2 regions of the Streptomyces sp. NPDC049887 genome follow, and region 1 is predicted to be linked to the other one. Evidence: predicted binding sites of a transcription regulator. Region 1 holds the regulator's gene; the other holds the start of a gene.
The links. The regulator HrcA, encoded in region 1, represses chaperone genes, less so after heat shock. The targets are predictions, from matches to a motif close to TTNGCACTCNGNNNNNCNGAGTGCNAA.
Positions count from the first base shown of each region.

Region 1 (4,384 bases):
CGGGCACCGCGACCGATCCGGAGGCCGTGCGGGTGGGCCGCGCGGGCGTACCGGACGAGGGCCGCACGAGGGTGACCAGCCTGCCCTCCAGCAGGAAGCCCCGCGGCTCCATCGGGAACACCCGATGCTTGCCGAAGCGGTCCTCCAGCGTCACCGTCCCCGCCTCGCACCGGATCACCGCACCGCAGAAGCCCGTGGAGACCTCCTCGACCACCAGGTCGGGCTCGGCGGGTACCTCAGGAACCGGGGCTGACCGCTTCCACGGGGGCGTCAGATCGGGACTGTAGCTGCGCATCCGCCAGACGCTACGACACCCCGAAGCGCTACGACACCCCGAACCGCCGGGCCAGTTCATCGCGTTGGGCGCGTACGAACGCGGCGTCCACCGCCGCACCGTGCCCCGGGACGTACACCGCGTCCTCCCCGCCCAGCGCGAGCAGCCGGTCCAGCGCCGCCGGCCAGCGGGACGGGACGGCGTCCGGTCCGGCCTGCGGGTCGCCGGACTCCTCCACCAGATCGCCGCAGAAGACGACCTCGTGGTCGCCGGGCACCAGCAACACCAGGTCGTGACGGCTGTGGCCCGGCCCGACGTTCGCCAGCATCACCTGGCGGCCGCCGAGGTCGAGCGTCCACTCGCCGGACACGACGTGCCGCGGGACGACCAGGGCGTCGGTGGCACGGGCCGCGTCCTCCGGCGGCATCCCGTGGCGGATCGCGTCGTCGCGCAGCACGGCCCGGTCCCGGAGCAGCTGGCTGTCGACGCCGACCGCGCCGTACACCTCGGCCCCGGGGAACGCGGCCGTGCCGAGCACGTGGTCGAAATGGGGATGGCTGAGCGCGATATGCGTCACACGCCGGCCGCCGAGGAGGGACTCGGCCTGGGTCCGGAGCTCCGCCCCCTCGCGGAGCGTCGAGCCCGTGTCGTACAGGAGCACCGCACTCTCGCCGGCCACCAGGCCCACGGTCGCGTCCCAGCCGGGCAGGCGCCGCCGCCCGACGCCGACGCCGAGCCGTTCCCAGCCGAAGTCTTCCCAACGGACGTCCATACGGCGACGCTATCCCGGAGCGAGCAGTGGCGTCATGGCTCGTCGCGACGGGGTAGGGTGCCCGGCCGCCCTTGCTAGGGACGTACCTCCCGGCCGTACACTGGGCCCGGTAAAACTGGCACTCAGTGAGGCCGAGTGCCAGGCCAGGGCCGAAGGACCGCCGAGGAACCACAGCTGGAGGTGTGCGCCATGCTCAGCGAACGCAGACTCGAGGTGCTGCGCGCCATCGTCCAGGACTACGTGGGCACCGAGGAGCCCGTCGGCTCCAAGGCCCTCACCGAGCGGCACAGCCTCGGGGTCTCGCCGGCGACCGTGCGCAACGACATGGCGGTGCTGGAGGAGGAGGGCTTCATCGCCCAGCCCCACACCAGCGCGGGCCGCATTCCCACGGACAAGGGCTACCGCCTCTTCGTGGACAGGCTCGCGGGCGTCAAGCCGCTGTCGTCCCCGGAGCGCCGGGCGATCCAGAACTTCCTCGAGGGCGCGGTCGACCTCGACGACGTCGTCGCCCGCACGGTGCGGCTGCTTGCGCAGCTGACCCGGCAGGTCGCCGTCGTCCAGTACCCGTCGCTCACCCGCTCCACCGTGCGGCACGTGGAGCTTCTGGCGCTCGCGCCGGCCCGGCTGATGCTGGTGCTGATCACGGACACCGGACGGGTCGAGCAGCGGCACGTCGACTGCCCCGCGCCCTTCTCCGACACGTCGCTCGCCGACCTGCGGGCCCGACTCAACAGCCGCGTCGTCGGACGGCGGTTCACCGATGTGCCGCAACTGGTGCAGGACCTTCCCGAGTCCTTCGACCTGGAGGACCGCGGCACGGTCTCCACCGTGCTCTCGACCCTCCTCGAGACCCTGGTCGAGGACACCGAGGAACGGCTGATGATCGGCGGCACCGCCAATCTGACGCGTTTCGCGCACGACTTCCCCCTCACCATCCGGCCCGTGCTGGAGGCGCTGGAGGAGCAGGTCGTGCTGCTGAAGCTGCTCGGTGAGGCCAAGGACTCGGGCATGACCGTACGGATCGGGCACGAGAACCTCCATGAGGGACTCACTTCCACATCCGTCGTCGCGGTCGGCTACGGTTCGGGCGACGAGGCAGTCGCCAAACTCGGCGTGGTCGGACCGACCCGCATGGACTACCCCGGAACGATGGGAGCGGTACGCGCAGTGGCACGTTACGTCGGACAGATCCTGGCGGAGTCGTAAGTGGCCACGGACTACTACGCCGTACTGGGCGTACGCCGCGACGCGTCGCAGGACGAGATCAAGAAGGCATTCCGGCGGCTCGCACGCGAACTCCACCCGGACGTGAATCCGGATCCGAAGACGCAGGAGCGCTTCAAGGAGATCAACGCCGCCTACGAGGTGCTGTCGGACCCGCAGAAGAAGCAGGTCTACGACCTCGGCGGCGACCCGCTGTCCGGCGCCGGAGGCGGCGGTGCGGGAGGCTTCGGTGCCGGTGGCTTCGGCAACTTCTCCGACATCATGGACGCGTTCTTCGGGACCGCCTCCCAGCGCGGGCCGCGGTCGCGGACGCGGCGCGGTCAGGACGCCATGATCCGGCTGGAGGTCGAACTCAACGAGGCGGCGTTCGGCACCACGAAGGACATCCAGGTCGACACCGCCGTCGTCTGCACGACCTGCTCGGGCGAGGGCGCCGCACCGGGCACGTCGGCTCAGACGTGCGACATGTGCCGCGGCCGCGGTGAGGTGTCGCAGGTCACCCGGTCCTTCCTGGGCCAGGTCATGACCTCGCGGCCGTGCCCCCAGTGCCAGGGCTTCGGAACCGTCGTCCCGACCCCGTGCCCGGAGTGCGCGGGCGACGGGCGGGTCCGGTCGCGTCGCACCCTGACCGTGAAGATCCCGGCGGGTGTCGACAACGGCACCCGCATCCAGCTCGCCGGGGAGGGCGAGGTCGGCCCGGGCGGCGGCCCCGCCGGCGACCTGTACGTCGAGATCCACGAACTGCCGCACCCGGTCTTCCAGCGCCGCGGCGACGATCTGCACTGCACGGTGACCATTCCCATGACCGCGGGTGCGCTCGGCACGAAGGTTCCGCTGGAGACGCTCGACGGCATGGAGGAGGTCGACATCCGCCCGGGCACCCAGTCCGGCCAGTCGATCCCGCTGCACGGCCGCGGTGTCACGCATCTGCGCGGCGGAGGACGTGGCGACCTGATCGTCCACGTCGAGGTGCAGACCCCCTCGAAGCTCGACCCGGAGCAGGAGCACCTGCTGCGGGAGCTGGCGAAACTGCGCGGCGAGGAGCGGCCGACGGGCCAGTTCCAGCCGGGTCAGCAGGGGCTGTTCTCCCGCCTCAAGGACGCGTTCAACGGCAGGTGAGCCGGGCGTGCCCCGCGCAGCGGCCCCGGCGGGCCGCGTCCCGCCCGGAGGCCGGGCGGTGTGGGGCCCCGTCCGCATCCGGGGCGGGGCCGCGGTCCGGCGGGCCGGGGCCCCGCTCGCCCGTCCCCGCGGTCCGTCGCGGCGCGCGTGGCAGAACCCCCGGAAGGGGCGGAGGCCGGGATTCGGACGTGGCGGCCGGACGTGGCACCATGCGGGCATGTCCTCCGCGCTGACCGATCTCTGCCGTTACCCGATCGTGCAGGCCCCCATGGCGGGTGGCGCCTCCTGTCCGGAACTGGCCGCCGCCGTGTCCGAGGCCGGAGGGCTCGGGTTCCTGGCCGCCGGGTACAAGACCGCGGACGGGATGTACCAGGAGATCAAACAGCTCCGCGGTCTCACCGGGCGGCCGTTCGGCGTGAACCTTTTCATGCCGCAGCCCGCCTACGCCGACGCGGCGGCCGTCGACGTCTACCGGCACCAGCTCGCCGGAGAGGCCGGCTGGTACGACACACCGCTCGGGGACCCCGACTCGGGCAGGGACGACGGCTACGAGGCCAAGCTGGCCATCCTGCGGGACGACCCCGTGCCGCTGGTGTCGTTCACGTTCGGCTGTCCCACCCCCGCCGCCGTCACCCGGCTGAAGCGGGCCGGGACGCTCACGGTCGTCACCGTCACCACGCCCGAGGAGGCGCTGGCGGCCCAGAACGCGGGCGCCGACGCCGTCTGCGTCCAGGGCGTCGAGGCCGGCGGCCACCAGGGCACGCACCGTGACGATCCCGCCAACGACGGCGCCGGCATCGGGCTGCTCGCGCTGATCGGGCAGGTCCGCGAGGTCGTGCCGCTGCCGGTGGTCGCGGCCGGGGGCATCATGCGCGGGAGCCAGATCGCCGCCGTCCTGGCCGCCGGGGCCGAGGCCGCACAGCTCGGCACCGCCTTCCTCGTCTGCCCCGAGTCCGGCGCGAACGTGCTGCACAAACAGGCCATGACCAGTCCGC
Region 1 covers NZ_JBFAMM010000004.1:359,095-363,478, forward strand. The annotation lists gene AB0J10_RS07580 (DUF3097 domain-containing protein) at 1-295, opposite strand, end outside; gene AB0J10_RS07585 (MBL fold metallo-hydrolase) at 324-1,046, opposite strand; gene hrcA (heat-inducible transcriptional repressor HrcA) at 1,236-2,252, shown strand; gene dnaJ (molecular chaperone DnaJ) at 2,253-3,389, shown strand; gene AB0J10_RS07600 (nitronate monooxygenase) at 3,607-4,384, shown strand, end outside.

Region 2 (4,384 bases), on a different contig from region 1:
CCATCTGCACCAGCAGACGACGGTGGCGGTCGCTCCCGGGTCGAGTCTGATCCTCTTCACCGACGGTCTGATAGAGACACCGGCGGGAGACATCGAGGAGCAGCTCGACGCCCTCATCGACGCGCTCGACCTGGCGTTCGCCTCGGCACACGACCTGGAGACGGTGGTGGACCGGGTGCTGACGACGGTCCTGCCCGCCACCGAGCACCACCACGACGACGTGACGCTGCTCCTGGCCCAGCTGCCGGCGGCCCCGCTGGCCACGGCGGCGACGGAACTCCCGGCTACCCCGTCGTCGGTGTCGCGGGCCCGGGCCTTCCTCGCCAAGTCCCTGGTCGACTGGGGCTGCGCCCAGGTCGCGGACGACGCGCAGCTGCTGGTCTCCGAGGTGGTCACCAACGCGATCCAGCACGGAGCGGGGCCGGTGCGCCTGCTGATGCGGCGCAACAGCACCGAGCTCACGGTGGAGGTGAGCGATCACAGCCACCATCCGCCCCAGCCCCGGCTGGCTGCCGCCGACGACGAGTCGGGGCGGGGCCTGATCCTCGTCGAGACGCTGGCGGGCAGCTGGGGCGTCCGCCCGACGGACGACGGCAAGACGACGTGGTTCACGCTGCTCCTGGGGCCGGTGTGACGGGCCCTGCCGGGCACGCGATCGCACGCCCCGGCCTTCGCGCCGCGCCGGGGCGCAAAGGCCGAGGGCGGCACCCCCGGATCGGGGGTGCCGCCCTCGGTTCAGGACGGTCGATCGACTTGCGGTCGATCAGAAGTCCATGTCACCGCCCGGCATGCCGCCCGGAGCGGCCGCGGCGGCCTTCTCCGGCTTGTCGGCGATGACGGCCTCGGTGGTGAGGAACAGCGCGGCGATCGACGCGGCGTTCTGCAGCGCGGAACGCGTCACCTTGGCCGGGTCGATGATGCCCTCGGCGATGAGGTCGACGTACTCACCGGTCGCGGCGTTCAGGCCGTGGCCCGGGGTCAGGTTGCGCACCTTCTCCACCACGACGCCGCCCTCGAGGCCGGCGTTGACGGCGATCTGCTTCAGCGGGGCCTCCAGGGCCAGCTTCACAGCGGCGGCACCGGTGGCCTCGTCACCGTCGAGCTCGAGCTTCTCGAAGACCTGGGAGGCCTGGAGCAGGGCCACGCCACCACCGGCGACGATGCCCTCCTCGACGGCCGCCTTCGCGTTGCGGACGGCGTCCTCGATGCGGTGCTTGCGCTCCTTGAGCTCGACCTCGGTCGCGGCACCGGCCTTGATGACGGCCACGCCGCCGGCCAGCTTCGCGAGGCGCTCCTGCAGCTTCTCGCGGTCGTAGTCCGAGTCGGAGTTCTCGATCTCGGCGCGGATCTGGTTGACCCGGCCCTGGACCTGGTCGCTCTCGCCGGCACCGTCGACGATCGTGGTCTCGTGCTTGGTGATGACGACCTTGCGGGCGCGGCCCAGCAGGTCCAGGCCCGCGTTCTCGAGCTTGAGGCCGACCTCCTCGGAGATGACCGTGCCACCGGTGAGGATGGCGATGTCGCCGAGCATGGCCTTGCGGCGGTCGCCGAAGCCCGGGGCCTTGACGGCGACGGACTTGAAGGTGCCGCGGATCTTGTTGACGACCAGGGTCGACAGGGCCTCGCCCTCGACGTCCTCGGCGATGATCAGCAGCGGCTTGCCCGACTGCATGACCTTCTCCAGCAGCGGGAGGAGGTCCTTCACCGAGGAGATCTTGCCGTTGTAGATGAGGATGTACGGGTCCTCGAGGCCGGCCTCCATGCGCTCCATGTCGGTCGCGAAGTAGGCCGAGATGTAGCCCTTGTCGAAGCGCATGCCCTCGGTGAGTTCCAGCTCCAGACCGAAGGTCTGGGACTCCTCGACGGTGATGACGCCTTCCTTGCCGACCTTGTCCATCGCCTCGGCGATGAGCTCGCCGATCTGGGTGTCGGCGGCGGAGATGGAGGCGGTGGAGGCGATCTGCTCCTTGGTCTCGACCTCCTTGGCCTGGTCGAGCAGGGCACCGGAGACGGCCTCGACGGCCTTCTCGATACCGCGCTTCAGGGCCATCGGGTTGGCGCCGGCGGCCACGTTGCGCAGGCCCTCGCGGACCAGCGCCTGGGCGAGGACGGTCGCGGTGGTCGTACCGTCACCGGCGACGTCGTCCGTCTTCTTGGCGACTTCCTTGACCAGCTCGGCGCCGATCTTCTCGTACGGGTCCTCGAGCTCGATCTCCTTGGCGATGGAGACACCGTCGTTGGTGATCGTGGGGGCGCCCCACTTCTTCTCGAGGACGACGTTCCGGCCCTTGGGGCCAAGGGTGACCTTGACGGCGTCGGCGAGCTGGTTCATCCCGCGCTCGAGACCGCGCCGTGCCTCCTCGTCGAACGCGATGATCTTGGCCATGTGAAGTGGTCCTCCCGGACTGGGGTGGATTGCTCCGGACCGCGCTGGTGCCCGCGACGGACGGCCTGCACGCCTTGTGGTTCCTTGCCCCACCCGGCCTGCGGGCCTCACCGACCCGGTCCTTCGTTGTCACTCTCACTCGTAGAGTGCTAACGCCAATGATTAGCACTCGGACCCGGCGAGTGCAAGGCGCGCCCGCGACTCGGGCGTCCATCAGGACACGGCGGCCGGGTCCGGACCCGGACCCGGCCGAGGCGCGATCCGCACACCTCGCAGGTGGCGACCCCGCACCCGGCGGCGAGCGGTCGGGCCACGGCCCGGAACCGCGACCCGGGCACGGGGGCGAGCGGGCGGGTCGCGACGGAAGGCGGTCCGGACACGGCCGCGGCGGAACAGGCCCAGGACACGGCGGAGGGTCCGCGCCCCTGGCACGGACCCTCCGTCACGTTGCTGCAGTCAGTCGGCGCTCAGCCGGCTACGCGGACCATGTCCGCCTGCGGCCCCTTCTGGCCCTGCGAGATCTCGAACTCGACTCGCTGACCCTCCTCCAGGGTGCGGTACCCGTCCATCTGGATCGCGCTGTAGTGGACGAAAACATCCGCACCACCGTCGACCGCGATGAAGCCATACCCCTTCTCCGCGTTGAACCACTTGACGGTGCCCTGAGCCATGCCTAACTCCCCTATTACTGGCCCTTGCACAGGACCGCACTTCGCGGACCCGGGTCAGACCTCACCCAGCGGTGTCCCCCGGTGCCCGGAGGGGCATACGGATGACCCATGGATGTGCGCCGGAACGCGTCGACCGCGGCTGAATGTATCTGTCCAACTGCCGTCTGCAACAGGTCAATCGGACGAGAATTCCGGGCAGGACCGAAAGGACGACTCAGCAGAAATACGAGCGTTCCCGGGCAAGTCGGGCCGGACAAAGCGCACTTACTGCGCATCACGCTCAAGCACTTTGGCTGTTTCTTGTCGTGCGCGAACGCATTCTCATATGCGCCTGGCACACGCGGCGGAGGGGGCTTCCCCAACTCTATCGCGCTCAACCATGCAGAAACGCCCCCTCCGCCGAGCTTGCGGAGGGGGCACTTCTGCTGACTCTGCGTGGCGATCAGCCGCCCGCAACCGCGGGGATGATCGACACCCCGGCGCCGTCCGGCGTCGCCGTCTCCAGGCCCTGCTCGAAGCGCACGTCGTCGTCGTTGACGTACACGTTCACGAAGCGGCGCAGCTTGCCCTGGTCGTCCAGGACCCGGGCCGCGATGCCCGTGTGGTTCTTCTCCAGGTCGGCGATGACCTCGGCGAGGGTGGCGCCCTCGGCCGGGACCTCGGCCCGGCCGCCCGTGTAGGTGCGGAGGATGGTGGGGATGCGGACGTTGACGCTCATGCGAGGCCAGCCTCTCGGAAGGAGTCCAGGTTGGGGCGGATGACTGCGGACATACCCGTGGTCGGGGCCACCGCGTCGAGGGTCTTGAGGCCATCACCCGTGTTGACGACCACCGTGGTGAGGGACGGATCGATCACCCCGGCCTCGATCAGCTTCTTCGCCACACCGAGGGTCGTGCCGCCCGCGGTCTCGGTGAAGATGCCCTCGGTACGGGCCAGCAGCTTGATCGCGTCCACGATCTCCTCGTCGGTGACGTCCTCCACGGCACCGCCGGTGCGCCGGCAGATGTCGAGCACGTACGGGCCGTCCGCCGGGTTGCCGATCGCCAGGGACTTGGCGATGGTGTCCGGCTTCTGCGGCCTGACGACGTCGTGGCCGGCCTTGAACGCCACGGACACCGGGGAGCAGCCCTCGGCCTGGGCGCCGAAGATCTTGTAGGGCCGGTCCTCGACCAGTCCCAGCTTGATCAGCTCCTGGAGCCCCTTGTCGATCTTGGTGAGCTGGGAGCCGGAGGCGATCGGGATGACGATCTGGTCCGGCAACCGCCAGCCGAGCTGCTCGCAGATCTCGTACGCCAGCGTCTTGGAGCCCTCGGCGTAGTACGGGCGG
Region 2 covers NZ_JBFAMM010000020.1:32,686-37,069, forward strand. The annotation lists gene AB0J10_RS23105 (PAS domain S-box protein) at 1-634, shown strand, start outside; gene groL (chaperonin GroEL) at 764-2,386, opposite strand; gene AB0J10_RS23115 (cold-shock protein) at 2,854-3,057, opposite strand; gene AB0J10_RS23120 (MoaD/ThiS family protein) at 3,500-3,775, opposite strand; gene thrC (threonine synthase) at 3,772-4,384, opposite strand, start outside.
Region 2: a site for HrcA is predicted at 2,513-2,539, ahead of groL (chaperonin GroEL). Genes of this name have one in related genera too.